Regions from separate parts of the Streptomyces sp. NPDC050287 genome, predicted to be linked through region 2. Evidence: riboswitches for the same ligand, from Rfam matches in the RefSeq annotation. Region 2 holds a riboswitch; each other region holds the start of a gene.
The links. Region 2 has a riboswitch for cyclic di-AMP ahead of ACIBK3_RS32000 (peptidoglycan DD-metalloendopeptidase family protein). Riboswitches for the same ligand answer to the same signal wherever they lie in the genome.
Positions count from the first base shown of each region.

Region 1 (5,899 bases), on a different contig from region 2:
GCTGTGGCCCACCTGGGGCCTCGACATCGACGGGCAGCACGTCATCGACCTCACCGAGCTGTTCGGGAACGACCGTCCGGTGGTGCTGGAGATCGGCTTCGGCATGGGCGAGGCCACCGCGCGGATGGCCGCCGCCGACCCGGACACCGGCATCCTCGCCGTGGACGTGCACACCCCGGGCCAGGGGAACCTGCTCAACCTCGCCGAACGTGAGGGGCTGCACAACATCCGGGTCGGCAACGGGGACGCGATCATCCTGCTGCGCGAGATGCTCACCCCGGACTCCCTCGGCGGGCTGCGCGTCTACTTCCCCGATCCGTGGCCCAAGAAGCGGCATCACAAGCGGCGGCTGATCCAGCCGGAGTTCCTCACCCTCGCCGCGACCCGGCTCAGGCCGGGGGCGCTGGTGCACTGCGCGACGGACTGGGAGCCGTACGCGGAGCAGATGCTGGAGGTGCTGACCGCGCATCCCGCCTTCGAGAACACCCAGGCCGACGGCGGTTTCGCGCCCCGTCCCGAGTTCCGGCCGCTGACCCGTTTCGAGGCCCAGGGACTGGAGAAGGGACATGTCGTGAACGACCTGCTCTTCCGCCGCGTAGAGCACCACGTCGAGAACCATGTCGACAACCACGCAGAGCACCACGTAACGCACCAGGACCAGCCCCCCACCGGCGCCTGAACCCCCCTCGCCCCCTGCGGGCGGCGCCGCTCCCTCGTTAGGGTCAATGCCGTGGCCACCGTTCCCCCCTACCCGACGCACCCCAGCGATCCCGCCGGCGGAGCCCTGCGGCACGCGCACTGGTGGCAGCGGACGTGGGTGCGTTACGGCGCGCTGAGCACCCTGCTCGTCCTCTCCGGACTCGTCATCCTCGCCCTGGTCCGCGAACAGACCGGCACGGAGGGGTTCCTGGTCGGGCTCGGGCTCGCCGTCCTGCCCGTGCCGCTCCTCCTGGCGGCCTTCCGCTGGCTCGACCGGGTCGAGCCGGGGCCCTGGCCGAATCTCCTGTTCGCCTTCGCCTGGGGTGCCTGCGCGGCGGCGCTGATAGCGATCGTCGCCAACAGCTTCGCGACGAGATGGATCGCCACCGCCACCGCGGACCCCTCCGGCGCGGACACCCTCGGCGCGACGGTGATAGCGCCGGTCGTGGAGGAGTCGGCCAAGGCCGCCGCCGTGCTGCTCGTCTTCCTCTTCCGGCGCCGGGACTTCACCGGGATCGTCGACGGGGTGGTGATAGCCGGGGTCACCGCCACCGGGTTCGCCTTCACCGAGAACATCCTCTATCTCGGCACCGCGTTCGGCACCGACCAGCTCACCGGCGACCGGGGGATCGCCTCCGTGACCGCGGCGACCTTCTTCGTGCGCGTCGTCATGTCGCCGTTCGCGCACCCCTTGTTCACCGTCCTCACCGGCATCGGCTTCGGCGTCGCCGCGCTGTCGGCCGACCGCCAGCACCTGCGCCGGGTGCTGCTGCCGCTGTCCGGGCTGCTGCTCGCGATGGGCATGCACGCCATCTGGAACGGCTCCTCGGCCTTCGGCGAGTACGGCTTCTTCGCCGTGTACGCGGCGTTCATGGTGCCCGCGTTCGGCCTGCTGACCTGGCTGGTCATCTGGACCCGGCAGCGCGAGCTGAAGACCGTGCGGGAGGAACTGCCCGCCTACGCCGTGGCGGGATGGCTGACACCGGCCGAGCCGTACGCGCTCGGGTCGATGCGAGCCCGGCGGATGGCCCGCGACCACGCCCGCCGGCACGGCGGCCGCCCAGCGGCACGGGCGGTGGCGCAGTACGAGGCGTACGCGACCTCGCTGGCGTTCCTACGGCACCGGGGACGCCGCGGCCGGGCGGGAGCCGACTTCGTCGTACGGGAAGGCGAACTGCTGCACGAGCTGTGGCGCCGCCGCGACGTGGCCCGCCCCGCCCTGGACCACGCGGCCCGGGCAACGGCGCCACCGGTCGCGGTGACGGCGCCGCCCTGGCCGGTGCGCGGGGCGTACGGCTATCCGACGGCGTCGGCCCATCCGGCCCATCCGAGGATGCCGTATCCGGGATATCCGGCGGCACCGGCCCATCCGGCCTTTCCGAGGACGCCGTATCCGGGGTATCCGGCGTATCCGACGATGCCGGATCCGGCGTACAACCCGTACCGGTCGTAGTCGACGGGGCCGAAAGGCTCAGGCCGACGCGTCCGTCAGGCGGGTGATCTCGGCCTCGGTCAGGGTCAGGTCCGCCACTCCCAGCAGCGCGGGCAGCTGCTCCACCGTCCGTGCGGACGCGATCGGCGCCGCGACCGTCGGCTGGGCCGCGAGCCAGGCGAGGGCGACCGTGGGGATCGGGGCGTCGTGGGACTGGGCGATCTCGTCGAGGGCGGTGAGGACCTTCTGGCCGCGCTCGGTCTGAAGATGCTTGGAAGCGCCCGCGGCCCGCGCGCTGTCGACCGTCGTACCGGGCCGGTACTTGCCGGTGAGGAAGCCGGAGGCGAGTGCGGAGTACGGGACGGCGGAGATGCCGGAACGTTCGGCGAGGTCCAAGAGCTCGCCCTCGTACGTGTCGCGCGAGACCAGGTTGTAGTGGGGCTGCAGGGCCACGTACCGGGCCAGGCCCTGGCGGTCGGAGAAGGCGAGGGACGCCTCCAGCCGCTCGGGGGAGATGTTGGACGCGGCGATGTAGCGGACCTTGCCGGCCCGGACCAGCTCGTCGAGCGCGGTGATGATCTCCTCGACCGGCACCTCGGGCTTGTCGAAGTGCGTGTAGTAGAGGTCGATGTAGTCAGTGCCGAGGCGCCGCAGCGAGGCGTCGGCGGCGGCCTTGATGTTGGCGGCGGACAGGCCCTGGTACTCGGGGTGCTGACTGACCTTGGTGGCGATGACGACGTCGGAGCGGTTGCCGCGGGCCCCCAGCCACTTGCCGATCACGGTCTCGGACTCACCGCCGGAGTTCCCCTCGGCCCACGCGGAGTAGCCGTCGGCGGTGTCGACGAAGTTGCCGCCGGCGGCCGTGTAGGCGTCGAGGACGGCGAAGGACGCCGCCTCGTCGGCGGTCCAGCCGAAGACGTTGCCTCCGAGGGCGAGCGGGAAGACCTCGAGGTCCGAGGAACCGAGCTTGCGAAGAGAAGTCATGCTTCTCTTCAACACCCGTGACGGAGCGCCTCATTCCGCCGAAGGTCCGAGGCGCTCACCAATTCCGCGTAAAACCGGCAGCCGTCAGCTGTCAGGGGTTGAGCCCCTTGCTCCGCAGCCACGACATCGGGTCGATGCCGGTGTCCGCGCCGTCCGGGTGGACCTCCAGGTGGAGGTGGGCCCCGGTCACGTTGCCGGTGGCGCCCACGCGGCCGATGACGTCACCCGTGCTGACCTTCTGGCCGACGCTGACGCTGATCGAGGACTGGTGGCAGAACCACAGCTCGGTGCCGTCGTCGAGGGTCAGGATCGTGCGGTAGCCGTACGCACCGGCCCAGCCCGCCTCGGTGATGGTCCCGCTGTGGATCGCCTTGATGAGCGTGCCCGTGGGCGCGGCGAAGTCGAGGCCGGTGTGGTAGCCGGAGGACCACAGCGAGCCTGCCTGACCGAAGGTGCCGGTGATGGTGTACGAGGAGGTCGGCAGCGTGTACTGCCTGGCCAGCTCGGCCAGGCGCGCGGCCTCGGCCTTCCTCTCGGCCTCCTCCTCCGCCTCCTTCTTCGCGGCGGCGGCCTTGGCCTGGGCCTCCTCCTCCGCCTTCTTCTTCGCGGCGGCGGCCTGCTTCTCGGCGGCGGCCGCGGCGTCGGCGGCGGCCTTGCTCTCGATCTGGTCCTGCTGCTGCTCGGCCTGGGCCAGGATCCGGGACCGCAGGACCTCACCGGCGTCCGAGCCGCTCTGCTTGGTCTGCGCGGAAGTCGTACCGACAGTGCTGAGCGCGGTCGCGGTGACCTCGGGGGTGTCATCGTCCGAGAGGAGGGAACCCACCGAGGGCAGGTCGGGCATGGAGATGGACAGCGGCGGCTTGCCGGTGTTGGCGCTGGCCATGCCGCCCGCGCCGACGGCGGCTATGACGCCGACGCCCAGGACGGTGGAGCTGCGGGCGAGTCCGCCGCGCTGCTTTGCGACACGGTGCCGGCCGCGTACGGGTCGGAGGGACTCCTCGGTGGGGTTCCACTCCGTCCAGGGGCCCTCGTCGGTGCGGTACTCGCCGTAGCCGAAGGTCTCGCTGTCACGCTGGCTCGGCACGAACGGGGCTTCTGGGGCAGGCCGGTTGGACGCCACGTGGGCGTGCTCCTTTCCTTCCTTCTCGCCTACCGGGTTAGCTGACGGGTTCGGAGCAGGAAGGTCTCCTACGCGCGTAAACAGCCGTGCGGACACGACGGTCTACGAGCGATTCACCCCAAGTGGTGGTTCCCCGGTTCCCTTGCGGGATTCGGCGCGTGCGCACGGAGCCGACTCTTGTGACGGCTGGGACGACCGCGCTGCGTTATCGAACGTTAATAGACGCGAGGCCTGTATTCCAAGCCGTTCCGCTTGATCATTAACGATTTCCGGCAGGACCAACGCCCCACCACCGGCGAAAAACGGGCGAGTTGACCAGGCACCAGAGACCGCACAGGAGTTGACGGTGTGTCAGTTGTTATGCGCAGGGCGCATGCCTGCTCACACGAGGTGACAACCATCGAACCTCGCCGACAGCCGCGAACCCGGCGGCCCCCGAACACACCGAGGGCCGGAACCCTTTCGGATTCCGGCCCTCGGCCTTCAGTAGCGGGGACAGGATTTGAACCTGCGACCTCTGGGTTATGAGCCCAGCGAGCTACCGAGCTGCTCCACCCCGCGTCGTTGTGTCTTCACTGTACGCCATACGCAGCACAGATGTCGCATCGGTCGTCCCGCCGCCCCGAACGGGGACCACCGTCAGCCCACCAAGTGCCGGTTCGGTGCCTTCGCCGACGTCTCGTACTCGTCGAGCACCACCACGTCCACCCCCGCCCCCTCCAGCAGCCCGCTCCCGTCCGCCCCCGCCACGAACGTGTCCGGCTCCCGCCAGGCCGTCACCACCCGCCGTACCCCCGCCTCCAGGATCAGCCCCGCGCACGGCACCGGCCGGGACGCCCGCCGCGCGCACGGCTCCAGGCTGCTGTATACCGTCGCGGACGCCAGCCGGGGATCTCCCGAGCCGATCTTCGCCAGTGCCGCCTCCTCCGCGTGCACGACGGGATCGTCACCCTCGCGCGAGTGACCGCGGGCCAGCTCCGTGCCGTCCGCGGCGACGATCACCGCGCCGACGCTGAAGGCGGTGCTCGACGGCGGGCACCGGCCGGCCAGTTCGCAGGCGAGGGACAGCCAGTGGCGGTCGGCGGCGGAGGGCAGCAAGCCGGTGCCGGGGGCCGTGGGCTCGTACCGCATGAGGACGACATCCTCGATCCGCCGGGTTTCCGCCAGGCGCAGCCGGCCACCTTGGTAGGCGCCCGGGCCGAAGAGCCGGGGCGCGTCCGGATCGCCGACGAAAAGCGGCGCGAGGACGAGCTGGAGTTCGTCGGCGAGGCCCTGCTGGAGGAGCTGCGTGTGGACGGTACCGCCGCCCTCGACCATGAGACGCTCCACGCCTCGTACGTCGTGCAGGTGTTCCAGAACCCGCCGCCAGTCGAGGCCGGCACCCACCGGAACGACATCGACGTCGAGGCCACGACCGCGGCCGAGGTCAGGGTCGCCGCCGTCGCTGCCGTCGCCGCCGAGGCCGAGGCCGACCGCACGCGCCCGTTCCGCGCCCTTGTCGGTCGTATATACGACCTTCTCACCACCGGTGTGCCAGAACTTCGCTTCCGGATCCAGGTCGCCCGACCCGCTGACCGCGACCTTGAGGGGGTACGCGGGCCGCCCGGCGGCGACACGGTCGGCGCGGCGCTGCGGCGAATTGACCAGCAGGCGCGGATTGTCGG
Region 1 is NZ_JBITIY010000032.1:15,646-21,544, forward strand. Features, by position in the region: gene trmB (tRNA (guanosine(46)-N7)-methyltransferase TrmB) at 1-679, shown strand, start outside; gene ACIBK3_RS46045 (PrsW family intramembrane metalloprotease) at 731-2,152, shown strand; gene ACIBK3_RS46050 (aldo/keto reductase) at 2,171-3,115, opposite strand; gene ACIBK3_RS46055 (M23 family metallopeptidase) at 3,207-4,235, opposite strand; cyclic di-AMP (ydaO/yuaA leader) riboswitch at 4,247-4,402, opposite strand; tRNA gene ACIBK3_RS46060 (tRNA-Met) at 4,723-4,796, opposite strand; gene ACIBK3_RS46065 (dihydrofolate reductase family protein) at 4,875-5,899, opposite strand, start outside.
Region 1: linked by a shared signal. The riboswitch ahead of ACIBK3_RS46055 (M23 family metallopeptidase) and the one ahead of ACIBK3_RS32000 (peptidoglycan DD-metalloendopeptidase family protein) in region 2 are both predicted to bind cyclic di-AMP.

Region 2 (5,899 bases):
CCCGCTGCCGGACTACTGGCCCTTCGAGTCCCCGCTCGACGGACGCGAGGAGTACCCCGTCGAGGGCGGCCCCCGCTTCGTCCGCCCGGCCCTGTCCGTGCGCACGGACGAGCGACGCGGCACCGAGTGGACCTTCGAGGCGTACGAGCGGGCCGAGGACGACGAACTGCGGCTGCGGTTCCGGGACGGAGGGCTCGCGATCACGCTGCACTACCGGATGCGGCACGACGTCGTGGAGCGCTGGGTGAGCCTGGACAACCAGGGGCCCGCGGTGGAGCTCCTGCGCGCCGACTCGGCCACCTGGACCCTGCCCGACCGTGACGGCGGCTGGCGGCTGTCCCAGCTGCACGGCCGCTGGGCGGCGGAGTCCCGGCTGGTGCGCGCCCCCCTCACCTACGGTGAGAAGGTCATCGGCAGCCGCCGCGGCCACACCGGGCACCAGCACCTGCCGTGGGTCGCGCTCGACACCGACGCGACCGAGGAGCGCGGCGAGGTGTACGGCTGCGCCCTCGGCTGGTCCGGGTCCTGGCGCATCGCCGTGGCCGAGCTGCCCGACACGCGCGTGCAGATCACCGGCGGCGCGGGCTACGACGACTCCGGCCTGCTCCGTCTGGAGGCGGGGGAGTCCTTCACCACGCCCGTCTTCGCCGGCCTGTGGAGCGAGGGGGGCTTCGGCGGGGCGAGCCGTGCCTGGCACGCCTACCAGCGGGCGTACGTCATCCCGGACGCGGACCGGGACCGGCCCGTGCTGTTCAACTCCTGGGAGGCCACGGAGTTCGACATCTCCGAGGAGCAGCAGGGGGTGCTGGCCCGCCGGGCCGCGGCGATCGGCGTCGAGCTGTTCGTCGTCGACGACGGCTGGTTCGGCAAGCGCACCAGCGACCGGGCAGGCCTCGGCGACTGGACGCCCAACCCCGACCGCTTCCCGCAGGGCCTCAAGCCCCTCGCCGACTCCGTGCACGACCTCGGCATGCAGTTCGGCATCTGGGTCGAGCCGGAGATGGTCAACCCGGACAGCGACCTCTACCGCGCCCACCCGGACTGGGTGCAGTACCAACCGGGACGAAAGCGGACGGAGTTGCGCAATCAGCTCGTACTGAACCTCGCCCGCGAGGACGTCCAGGAGTACCTCTGGCAACAGCTCCACACCCTGCTCTCCAGTGCCCCGATCGACTATGTGAAATGGGACTTCAACCGCTGCTTCACCGACGCCGGCTGGCCCGGCGACCCCTACCCGCAGCGTCTGTGGGTCGACCACGTGACCGCGCTGTACCGCCTGCTCGACCGGTTGCGTCAGGCCCACCCGAACGTCGCCTTCGAGTCCTGCTCGGGCGGCGGCGGGCGGATCGACCTCGGTGTGATGAGCCGTACGGACCAGGTGTGGACCTCCGACAACACCGACCCGCTCGACCGGCTCGCCATCCAGCACGGCTTCAGTCAGATCCACCCCGCGCGCGTGATGGCCGCCTGGGTCACCGACAGCCCCAACACGCAGCTCAACGGCCGGGTCAGCTCCCTGCGGTTCCGGTTCGTCAGCGCTATGGCCGGAGTGCTGGGGGTCGGCGGAGACCTCGCCGAGTGGACCGACGAGGAACTCGCCGAGGCCGGCGAGTGGGTCGCTCTCTACAAGGAGATCCGGCCCCTCGTGCAGCGCGGCGACCTCTACCGGCTGCGGCCCCCGGAGGGCGGGCTGAGCGCGGTGCAGTACGTCCTCGGCGACGAGGCGGTCGTTCTCGCCTGGCTCCAGGCCCAGCACTACGGTGAGCCGGTACCGGCACTGCGGCTGCGCGGGCTCGACCCGACAGCGTCGTACGAATGCCGTGAAACGGGCGAAGTGCACCGAGGGGCGGTGCTGCTGCACCACGGACTGCGTACCGGTTTGCGGGGAGATCTGGACGCGACAGTTCTCCGGCTGCGCCGCATCTGAGAGTTGTGCCCTAATTGGCGCCTTCATTCCAACTCCATGTGGAATCAGGCGTTCTGTGGGGCGGCGCGTGAGGAGCGTCATATTCGTGACCGTGCGTCGCCCGTCATGTCCACGTAATTCTCGCGTGTTTCAAGGGGATTCGGGTGAGGGGCTTCCTCCTGATCGACGGAGGGTGACCGGTCATTCCCTTGGGGAATCAACAGGAACGCAATGGGACGCAACCTCTCACTTGTCCCTGCGCGTCTTGGTCGCTTACCTTCACGATTCCATCCGGACGGACGCCCAATCCTGCCGCCGCCCGGATCCCGCACACACTCACCCGTACACGGCAGGAGCGGGGGACCCACAGGCACAACCGCCTGTTCCGGTCTCCGGAACAGGCTAGGGGTAAAGCCGTTTCTTCGGAGCGGCCGGGCATCTCCAGTCCGCACCCGACAGCTCACCTCGCAGGCGCCGGAGAGGAATTCGCCATGCCCGCGAAGGGTAAGCACCGCCGTCCGAAGACCCAGCGCTTCACCCGTTCCATAGCCGTCGCCGGAACCGGCGGCGCCGCACTCGCCCTTCCGCTTCTGGGGGCCACCGGTGCCCATGCGGCGAGTGCCCATTCCCTTTCGGGCAATTCCGCTCAGTCGTCTCTTCCGGTCGCCGCGAAGAAGTCGGTGACCGAAAAGGCGGTGGCCGAAAAGGCGGCTTCCGTGCGGGGTTCGGATGTGAGGACCTATTCCGTGCGGACCGGCGACTACCTCGCCAAGATCGCAGACGAGCAGAATGTGAGCGGTGGCTGGCACCGGCTCTACGACGACAACCGCCAGGCCGTCGGCGACGACCCGTCGCTGATCCATCCCGGCCTCAAGCTCACGATCGGCAAGAAGGCCGCGGCGAGCACCACGAAGTCCGAGTCGCCCTCCGAGGATTCGGGTGCGTCCGCCTCCTCGCCGAAGTCGTCCTCCTCGTCGAAGTCGTCCTCGTCTCAGAAGCCGACGGAGGCCACTCAGAGCGCGGAGACCACCACCACCGCGGGTGGCTTCACCCTCCCGGTCTCCGGCGCCGCCATCGGCACGCCGTACCACATGGCGGGCAGCATGTGGTCGAGCGGCTACCACACCGGGGTCGACTTCGTCGTCCCGACCGGCACCTCGCTCAAGGCCGTCGGCGCGGGCACGGTCGTCTCCGCGGGCTGGGGCGGCGCGTACGGCAACCAGGTCGTCATCAGGCTGGCAGACGGCTACTACGCGCAGTACGCGCACCTGTCATCGCTCTCCGTCTCGAGCGGGCAGAGTGTGTCCGAGGGCCAGCAGATCGGCCTCTCCGGCGCGACCGGCAACGTGACCGGACCGCATCTGCACTTCGAGATCCGCACCACCCCGGACTACGGCTCCGACGTCGACCCGGTCGCCTACCTCCGCACGAAGGGCGTCTCGGTCGGCTGACGCCCCGTAGACCATCTGCCTGACACGCTGCCGAAGGCCGGACCCCGATCCCCGGGTCCGGCCTTCGGTATGTCCGGGGCTCGGCGGACTTCCTGTCTCGTCCTGATCATCACATTGCGGTCATGTGGCAGGGGCGACCGAGGTGTCGACAGCGCGGGGTCGGTCAGGTCACAGTGAACTCCGTTGCGGGGTAAGCGCTTTCTCCCGCTGTCGCCCCCAACCCTCCATCACCCCTCCCGAAGGAGCCGCTTCCCGTGACGACCACGCGCAGAGCGTTCGGAGCCCTGGCGGCCGGTGCCGCCCTCACGGCCCTCGCCCCCACGGCCACCGCGAGCGCCTCGCCCCGCCACCGCCGCCTGATCGCCCACGACGACTTCCGCCACGGCCTCGGACAGTGGGCCGTGGAACTCGAGCAGGGCGGCACCGTCGCCGCCTCGAAGGGAATCCTGGAGATCGACGTGCCCGCCGGGGCGACGGTCTGGTTCAGGAAGCGGCTCGAAGGACCGTACATCCTGGAGTACACCGCCACGCCGGTGTCCGAGGGCGGGGTCAACGACCGCGTGTCCGACCTCAACAACTTCTGGAACGCCCTCGACGTCCGCTCCCCTGACGACCTGTTCGCCACCGCGCGGGGCGGTGCGCTCGCGGAATACGACTTCCTGAAGACGTACTACGCCGGCTACGGCGCCAACACCAACACCACGACCCGGCTGCGCCGTTATGTCGGCGAGCCCGGCGTCCGGCCGCTCGTCTACGACTACTCGGAGCCGCTGCTCGTGGCCAACCGGCCGAACCGGGTGCGGATCGTCTCCGACGGTCCGACGGTGCGATGGTGGAACAACGGACGGCTGGTGTTCGACTACCGGGACCCGGAGCCGTACACGAGTGGGCACTTCGCCTTCCGGACCACCTGGAGCCACTTCCGGATCTCCGGGTTCCGGGTGTGGCAGTCGAAGCTCCAACAGCGTTGACAAGAAGGCTATTCCTGGTTTGACCAACCCTTGGTCAGTGGCTTATCTCACCGCCCGTCAACCCTTTCCTACGGTCGCGTAGCTCACATCCGAAGGGGAATCATGGGCCGATGTGGCAGACGATTCGAAGAGTGACAACACATCAGTGATCGGGTCGTACGTGGCGGTGGGGGACAGCTTCACCGAGGGCGTCGGCGACCCCGGGCCCGACGGGGCGTTCGTCGGCTGGGCCGACCGGTTCGCGGTACTTCTCGCGGACCGCCGGCCCGAGGGCGACTTCACCTACACGAACCTCGCCGTGCGCGGGAAACTGCTCGACCAGATCGTGGCGGACCAACTGCCGCAGGCCGTGGCACTCGCGCCGGACCTGGTCTCCTTCTGCGCCGGCGGCAACGACATCATCCGTCCCGGCACCGACCCCGACGAGGTGGCCGAGCGCTTCGAGCGGGCCATCGCGCGGCTCACCGCCGTCGCCGGCACCGTGATGGTGACGACCGGCTTCGACACCCGAGGCGTCCCCGTCCTCAAGCATCTGCGCGGCAAGATCGCCACGTACAACGGGCATGTGCGGGCCGTCGCCGACCGGTACGGCTGTCCCGTGCTCGACCTGTGGTCCCTGAAGTCCATCCAGGACCGCCGTGCCTGGGACGGCGACCGGCTCCACCTCTCGCCCGAGGGGCACACCCGCGTGGCGCTGCGCGCGGGCCAGGCCCTCGGCCTGAAGATCCCTGCCGACCCGGAGCAGCCCTGGCCGCCGCTCCCGCCGCGCGGCACCCTGGAGATCCGGCGCGACGACGTGCACTGGGCGCGCGAGTACCTGGTGCCGTGGATCGGACGCCGGCTGCGGGGGGAGTCGTCGGGGGACCACGTGACCGCCAAGGGCACGCTGTCACCGGACGACATCAAGACGCGGATCGCTTCGGTGGCCTGAGGGTGCGGGTGCCCGTGCGTTTCGCCCCCAGGACGGCGGGCGGGCGCCGGGCACTCGGCGTTACGGCTCCTGGGCCGTCAGCGCCTCGCGGGTCAGCCCCAGTTCCCGGGCCAGCGCCTCGTCCACCCACCTCTGTGCCCGCGCGCGCGGGACCGCACCCGCGTACGACGTGAGTTGTACGGCGAGACCGTCGAGCAGGGCGGTCAGGCGCAGGGCCGTGCCCATCGGGTCCGGGCAGCGGAACTCCCCCGCGGCCACGCCCTCGGCGATCACCTCGGCGAGCGCCGCCTTCCACTGCCTGTCGAGATCCCGAGTGACCTCCTGCAGCGCGGGCTCGCGCAGCGCCGCCGCCCAGCCCTCGATCCACAGCCGCCAGCCCTTGGCCTGGCCGGTCGGGGCGTACCAGCGCACTGCCGCGCGCAGCCGGCGCAGCGCCGTGGTGCGGCGACCGAGCAGCTTGCGCAACCGGGCGAGGTCGTCCTCCGCGGCGTGGGTGAACGCGGCGGCGACCAGCTTCTCCTTCGACGAGAAGTGGTAGAGCACGAGCGCGTTGCTCACCCCGAGCGCCGAGGCCACGTCGGCGATCCTGACCGCCGCGACACCTCGCGCCTCGATCTGCTCGACGGCGGCCCGCAGCAAT
Region 2 is NZ_JBITIY010000010.1:167,665-173,563, forward strand. Features, by position in the region: gene ACIBK3_RS31995 (alpha-galactosidase) at 1-1,927, shown strand, start outside; cyclic di-AMP (ydaO/yuaA leader) riboswitch at 2,234-2,393, shown strand; gene ACIBK3_RS32000 (peptidoglycan DD-metalloendopeptidase family protein) at 2,398-3,357, shown strand; gene ACIBK3_RS32005 (DUF6250 domain-containing protein) at 3,612-4,328, shown strand; gene ACIBK3_RS32010 (SGNH/GDSL hydrolase family protein) at 4,474-5,259, shown strand; gene ACIBK3_RS32015 (TetR/AcrR family transcriptional regulator) at 5,320-5,899, opposite strand, start outside.

Region 3 (5,899 bases), on a different contig from region 2:
CCAGGGGGCGGAGCGGGTGGGGGCGTACGGCGGCGCCGGACGTGGTCGAACCCGCCTGCGGTGCGGTGCTCGCCGCGGCCGAGAGGGCTTCCGCCAGCCCCCCGAGTTCCACGTGGACCACCAGCACCGGCTTGCCGGGGGCCCGCTCGGCGGCGGTCCTGAGGGCTTCGGCCAGCTCCCCGTCCCCGGCCGAGCCCTCCCCCACCGCCGGGATCGCCGTCACCACCACCGCGTCGCACGCGTCGTCCGCCAGCGCCCTCGCCAGGGCCCCGTGGAAGTCCGCCGGCGAGGCCGCCGTCGTCAGGTCCAGCGGGGGCAGCGGTCGCAGGCCCTCGGAGAGACAGGCGTCGTACGTGAGCAGGCCGAGCGACTCGGAATTGCCGAGGATCGCCACTCGGGCGCCGCCCGGCAGCGGCTGCCGGGCGAGCAGCAGCCCCGTGTCCACCAGTTCCGTGATCGTCTCCACCCGGATCACCCCGGCCTGGCGCAGCAGCGCGGAGACCGTGGCATGCGGCAGCCGCGTCGCCCGTACGGCGTGGCCCTGCGGAGCGGAGCCCGCGCCCTGCACCACGACCAGCGGCTTCGCCGCGGCCGTCCGGCGCGCGAGGCGGGTGAACTTGCGCGGGTTGCCGATGGACTCCAGGTACATCAGTGCGACGTCGGTGTCCGGGTCGTCGTACCAGTACTGAAGGACGTCGTTGCCGGAGACGTCCGCCCGGTTGCCGGCCGACACGAACGTCGACACACCGGTCACCCCCGTGACCCCGCCGCCGCGCCGGTGCAGCCGGGACAGCAGGGCGATACCGATGGCGCCGGACTGGGAGAACAGCCCGATACGGCCTGGCCGGGGCATCTCGGGGGCGAGGGAGGCGTTCAGCCGTACCTGAGCCGAGGTGTTGATGATCCCGAAGGCGTTCGGACCGATGATCCGCATGCCGTACGCGCGCGCGTGGCGGACGAGTTCGCGCTGGCGCTCGCGTCCCTCGGGTCCACCCTCGGCATATCCGGCGGAGAGCACGACGAGCCCCTGCACGCCGTGCCGGCCGCATTCCTCGACGACCTGGGGGACGTGCTCGGCGGGCACGGCGACGACGGCGAGGTCGACCGGCCCGTCGATGTCGCGCACCGAGCGGTGGGCGGGTACCCCGTCGATTTCCTTCTGTCCCTCGGGCAGGGACCTGTTCACGGCGTGCAGGCGACCCGTGAAGCCGGCGCCCCTGAGGTTGGCGAGGACGCTGCGGCCGACCCCGCCGGGCGTACGGCCGGTCCCGACGACGGCGACGGATCCGGGCATCAGCAGTCGCTGCACGGACCGCCCCTCGGCGCGCTGTTCGCGCGCGTACTGCACGGCGAGCGAGCGGTCCGTCGGTTCCAGGTCGAACTCCAGGCGTACGACGCCGTCCTCGAAGCTGCGCTTCTGGGTGTACCCGGCGTCCGTGAACACCTTGATCATCTTGTTGTTGGCGGGGAGGACCTCGGCGGCGAACCGGCGGATGCCCCGCTCGCGGGCGACGGCCGCGATGTGTTCGAGCAGGGCGGAGGCGACCCCGCGCCCCTGGTGGGCGTCCTGGACGAGGAAGGCGACCTCGGCCTCGTCGGCCGGCGCGGAGGCGGGCACTCCGTCGGGGCCGATGCGGTCGTAGCGTACGGTGGCGATGAACTCGCCGCCGATGGTGGCCGCGAGTCCCACCCGGTCCACGAAGTCGTGGTGCGTGAAGCGGTGGACGTCCTTGGCGGACAGGCGAGGGTAGGGCGCGAAGAAGCGGTAGTACTTCGACTCGTCCGACACCTGCTCGTAGAAGCTGACGAGGCGATCGGCGTCATCGACGGTGATGGGCCGGATGCGCGCGGTACCCCCGTCGCGCAGCACCACGTCGGCCTCCCAGTGGGCGGGGTACTCGTGCCGGTCCGACGAGGTCTGCATGGGCCCCAGAGTACGGCTCGCGTACGACAACGGCGCGAGGCAGTCTGTGGAGGACGACGTCGGACCGAGGCCGCGGTCCGACGTCACGAAGGGGCGGGACGAAGGACCGCTCCGGCATGCCTGGGCATGCTTCATGCTATGGAAAACTGGTCTAGACAACCTTGATACACCGAAGGGCATCATCACATGGCTGAGCGCCGCGTCAACGTCGGCTGGGCCGAGGGTCTCCACGCCCGCCCCGCTTCCATCTTCGTCCGGGCCGCCACGGCCGCAGGTATCCCGGTGACGATCGCCAAGGCCGACGGCAACCCCGTCAACGCGGCCTCCATGCTGGCCGTTCTGGGCCTCGGCGCCCAGGGCGGCGAGGAGATCGTCCTCGCCTCCGACGCCGAGGGCGCGGACGCCGCCCTCGACCGTCTCGCGAAGCTCGTTTCCGAGGGCCTCGAGGAACTTCCCGAGACCGTCTGAACGCAGCTGCCGTAACGCACGACAGAAGGGCTCGTCCGAATTATCGGGCGAGCCCTTCGCATTTCCCGGTGACGCACATTTCCCGATGGCGGGCAGCAGAAATAATCCCCCGCGAATTATCTTCTCTTTGTATACGGCGCCCGTGTTAATGCCGCAGACTCGGCATGTTTACGGGATGTTGCGAGTTCCTCACACGGTCCGGGCGATCCGGCTGCGCAGGAAACCGCAGCCGGTGCACGCCCGTCGAGCGCTCGGTGTGCAGCGCCGTGACCGCCCGCGCGCGTTCGCTGTCGCCGCGCGCCACCGCGTCCACGATCGCGCCGTGCTCCGCCCAGGACTCCACCGGGTTGGCCGGCGCGTCCACCGCGTACATCCAGGCGATCTTGTGGCGCAGCTGGGTCAGCATCGACGTCATCGCGGGGCTGCCGGAGGCCTGGGCGAGTGTCTCGTGGAACCAGCTGCCCAGCGAGCGCAGATCCTCGCTGTTGCCCCGCCTGGCCCGCTCCTGGCCCAGCCGGACCAGGCCGCGCAGCACCTTGAGATGGGCCTCGGTGCGCCGCTGGGCGGCCCGGGAGGCGCCGAGCGGCTCCAGCAGCATCCGCATCTCCAGGAGGTCGGTGCCCTCCTGTTCGGTGGGTTCCGCGACGCACGCGCCCGCGTGTCGCCGGGTCACCACGAAGCCCTCCGCCTCCAGCGTGCGCAGGGCCTCGCGGACGGGGACGCGCGAGACGCCGTAGCGGCGCGCGAGCAGTTCCTCGGTGAGCCGGCTGCCGCGCTCGTAGACACCCGCGACGATGTCGTCCCGGATCGCCGTGCATACCGAGTGCGCCGGAATACGCATGACCGACCTCCGCCTTAATCCCCGTGAAACGTCGACGATTGACGTGTGTTCAGTGACTCTATTGCAATGAGCCGGAATTTCCGATGGCGGGCCGGAATCCATGGATATTTTTTGGACAGGCGGGCTTCTGAAACGCCGAAAGCCCCGGCTCGGGGAGCCGGGGCCGCAGCTTGTCTCGCCGTCCGTCGTCAGACGTTCACGCCGTGCGAGCGGAGGTAGGAGACCGGGTCGATGTCCGAGCCGTACTCCGGGCTCGTGCGGGCCTCGAAGTGCAGGTGCGGGCCGGTGACGTTGCCGGTCGCCCCGGAGAGGCCGATCTGCCGGCCCGGGGTGACCGTCTGGCCCACGGAGACAGCGATGGACGACAGGTGGCCGTACTGGGTGTACGTGCCGTCGTTCATCCTGATCACGATCTGGTTGCCGTACGCCCCGCCCCAGCCGGCCTCGACCACGGTGCCGGAGCCGACCGCGTGGACGGACGTGCCGGTCGAGGCGTGGAAGTCGATGCCGGTGTGGCTGCCGGAGGACCACAGGGAACTGCTGGACTGGTAGCCGGTCGAGACGTACGAGCCGGAGATCGGGGCGACGTAGGCGTTGAGGCGCCTGCGCTCCTCCGCACGGGCGGCGCGCGCCTCGGCCTCGCGGGCCTTCTTCGCCTCGGCGACCGCCTTCTTGTGCGCGGCCTCCTCGGCCTTCTTCATCGCCTCGGCCTCGTCGGCGGCCTGCTTCTGGGCCGCGGCCTGGGCGTCGATCTCGTCGGCGATCGAGTCGCCGATGGTGATCACGGGGGTGAGACCGGTCTGTTCGGCCGCGGGCTCGGCGGCGAGGGCCGGGGCGGCCAGCGCGCCGAAGACGCCGGTGGTGGTGAGGGCCGCGACGCCGGCCGCGCGGGCGGTGCCGCGCTTCATCCGGCTGGGACGACGGTGCTTCCCGGTGGCGCAGGTGAACGCCATGTGGTGGCTGATCCTTTCCTTCCTTCTCGCCTACCGGGTTAGCTGACGGGTTCGGAGCAGGAAGGTCTCCTACGGACCCCCTCGCGGTGCGCGCGGGCGTCCGATTCACCCCAGGGACTTCTGGTGTGGGTCCCCGGCTCCCCTGGCTCGCGCCATGTGGGGACTCGGCGATGACTGTCCGGTGCCGCTGGTGCGGCGCGGTGCCTGACGGACAGCCCGGATGACGCTAAACGTGGCACGTTTCAATCCCCAAACCGATCACAGCTTTTGTAGCGCACACCACAGGGCAGACAGGCAACCTCTCCCTCAATTCGGACATCAGGGAGCCCTGGTGACTCACCGGTCACCAGGGCTCCCGCGCGCGCGTGCCGCTACTCGGCCGACACGACCGTGACTTGGCCGATGCCCAGGGCCTCGACGGGCTCCTTGATCTGCGCCGCGTCACCGACGAGGACGGTCACCAGACGGTCCACCGGGAAGGCGCTGACGACCGCCGCGGTTGCCTCCACGGTGCCCGTCGACGCGAGCTGCCGGTACAGCGTCGCCTGGAAGTCGTCGGGCAGGTGCTGCTCGACCTGGTCCGCCAGCGTGCCCGCGACGGCCGCCGCGGTCTCGTACTTCAGCGGCGCCACCCCCACGAGGTTCTGGACGGCGACATCGCGCTCGGCGTCGGTCAGGCCCTCCGCGGCGAGCGTGCGCAGCACCGTCCACAGGTCATCCAGGGCGGGACCGGTGTTCGGGGTGTCGACGGAGCCGCTGATGGCGAGCATCGCGGCGCCCGAGCCGTCGGGGGCCGAACGCAGGACCTGCCCGAACGCCCGTACGCCGTAGGTGTAGCCCTTCTCCTCGCGCAGGACGCGGTCCAGACGGGAGGTGAGGGTGCCGCCCAGGCAGTACGTGCCGAGGACCTGCGCGGGCCACACGCGCGCGTGCCGGTCGGGACCGATGCGGCCGATCAGCAGCTGCGTCTGGACGGCGCCGGGACGGTCCACGATGACGACCCGGCCGGTGTCGTCGGCGGTCACCGGAGGCACCGGGCGGGGCTGGGACGAGGAACCGGTCCAGGCGCCGAGGGTGTCGCCGAGCAGCACGTCCAGCTCGACACCGGTGAGGTCGCCCACGACCACGGCGGTGGCCGTGGCCGGACGGACATGCTTCTCGTAGAAGGCACGTACGGCCGCGGAGTCGATGCTCTCGACCGTCTCCTCGGTGCCCTGGCGCGGACGCGACATGCGTGAGGTCGCCGGGAACAGCTCCTTGGAGAGCTCCTTGGCGGCCCGCCGGGAGGGATTGGCCAGCTCGTGCGGGATCTCGTCGAGGCGGTTGCGGACGAGCCGCTCGACCTCGCTGTCCGCGAACGCCGGTGCCCTGAGGGCGTCGGCGAGCAGCGCCAGGGCCTTGGCCAGACGGGAGACCGGGACTTCGAGGGAGAGGCGCACCCCGGGGTGGTCGGCGTGCGAGTCGAGGGTGGCGCCGCAGCGCTCCAGCTCGGCGGCGAACTCCTCGGCGGAGTACTTGTCAGTGCCCTCGGAGAAGGCCCGCGCCATGATCGTGGCGACGCCGTCCAGGCCGGCCGGCTCGGCCTCCAGCGGCGCGTCGAGGAGCACCTCGACGGCGACGACCTGCTGGCCGGGGCGGTGGCAGCGCAGGACGGTGAGCCCGTTGTCGAGCGTTCCGCGCTCGGGGGCGGGGAAGGCCCAGACCTTGGGCTCG
Region 3 is NZ_JBITIY010000017.1:121,125-127,023, reverse strand. Features, by position in the region: gene ACIBK3_RS40295 (GNAT family N-acetyltransferase) at 1-1,924, opposite strand, end outside; gene ACIBK3_RS40290 (HPr family phosphocarrier protein) at 2,111-2,392, shown strand; gene ACIBK3_RS40285 (GntR family transcriptional regulator) at 2,538-3,233, opposite strand; gene ACIBK3_RS40280 (M23 family metallopeptidase) at 3,422-4,186, opposite strand; cyclic di-AMP (ydaO/yuaA leader) riboswitch at 4,200-4,366, opposite strand; gene ACIBK3_RS40275 (M16 family metallopeptidase) at 4,558-5,899, opposite strand, start outside.
Region 3: linked by a shared signal. The riboswitch ahead of ACIBK3_RS40280 (M23 family metallopeptidase) and the one ahead of ACIBK3_RS32000 (peptidoglycan DD-metalloendopeptidase family protein) in region 2 are both predicted to bind cyclic di-AMP.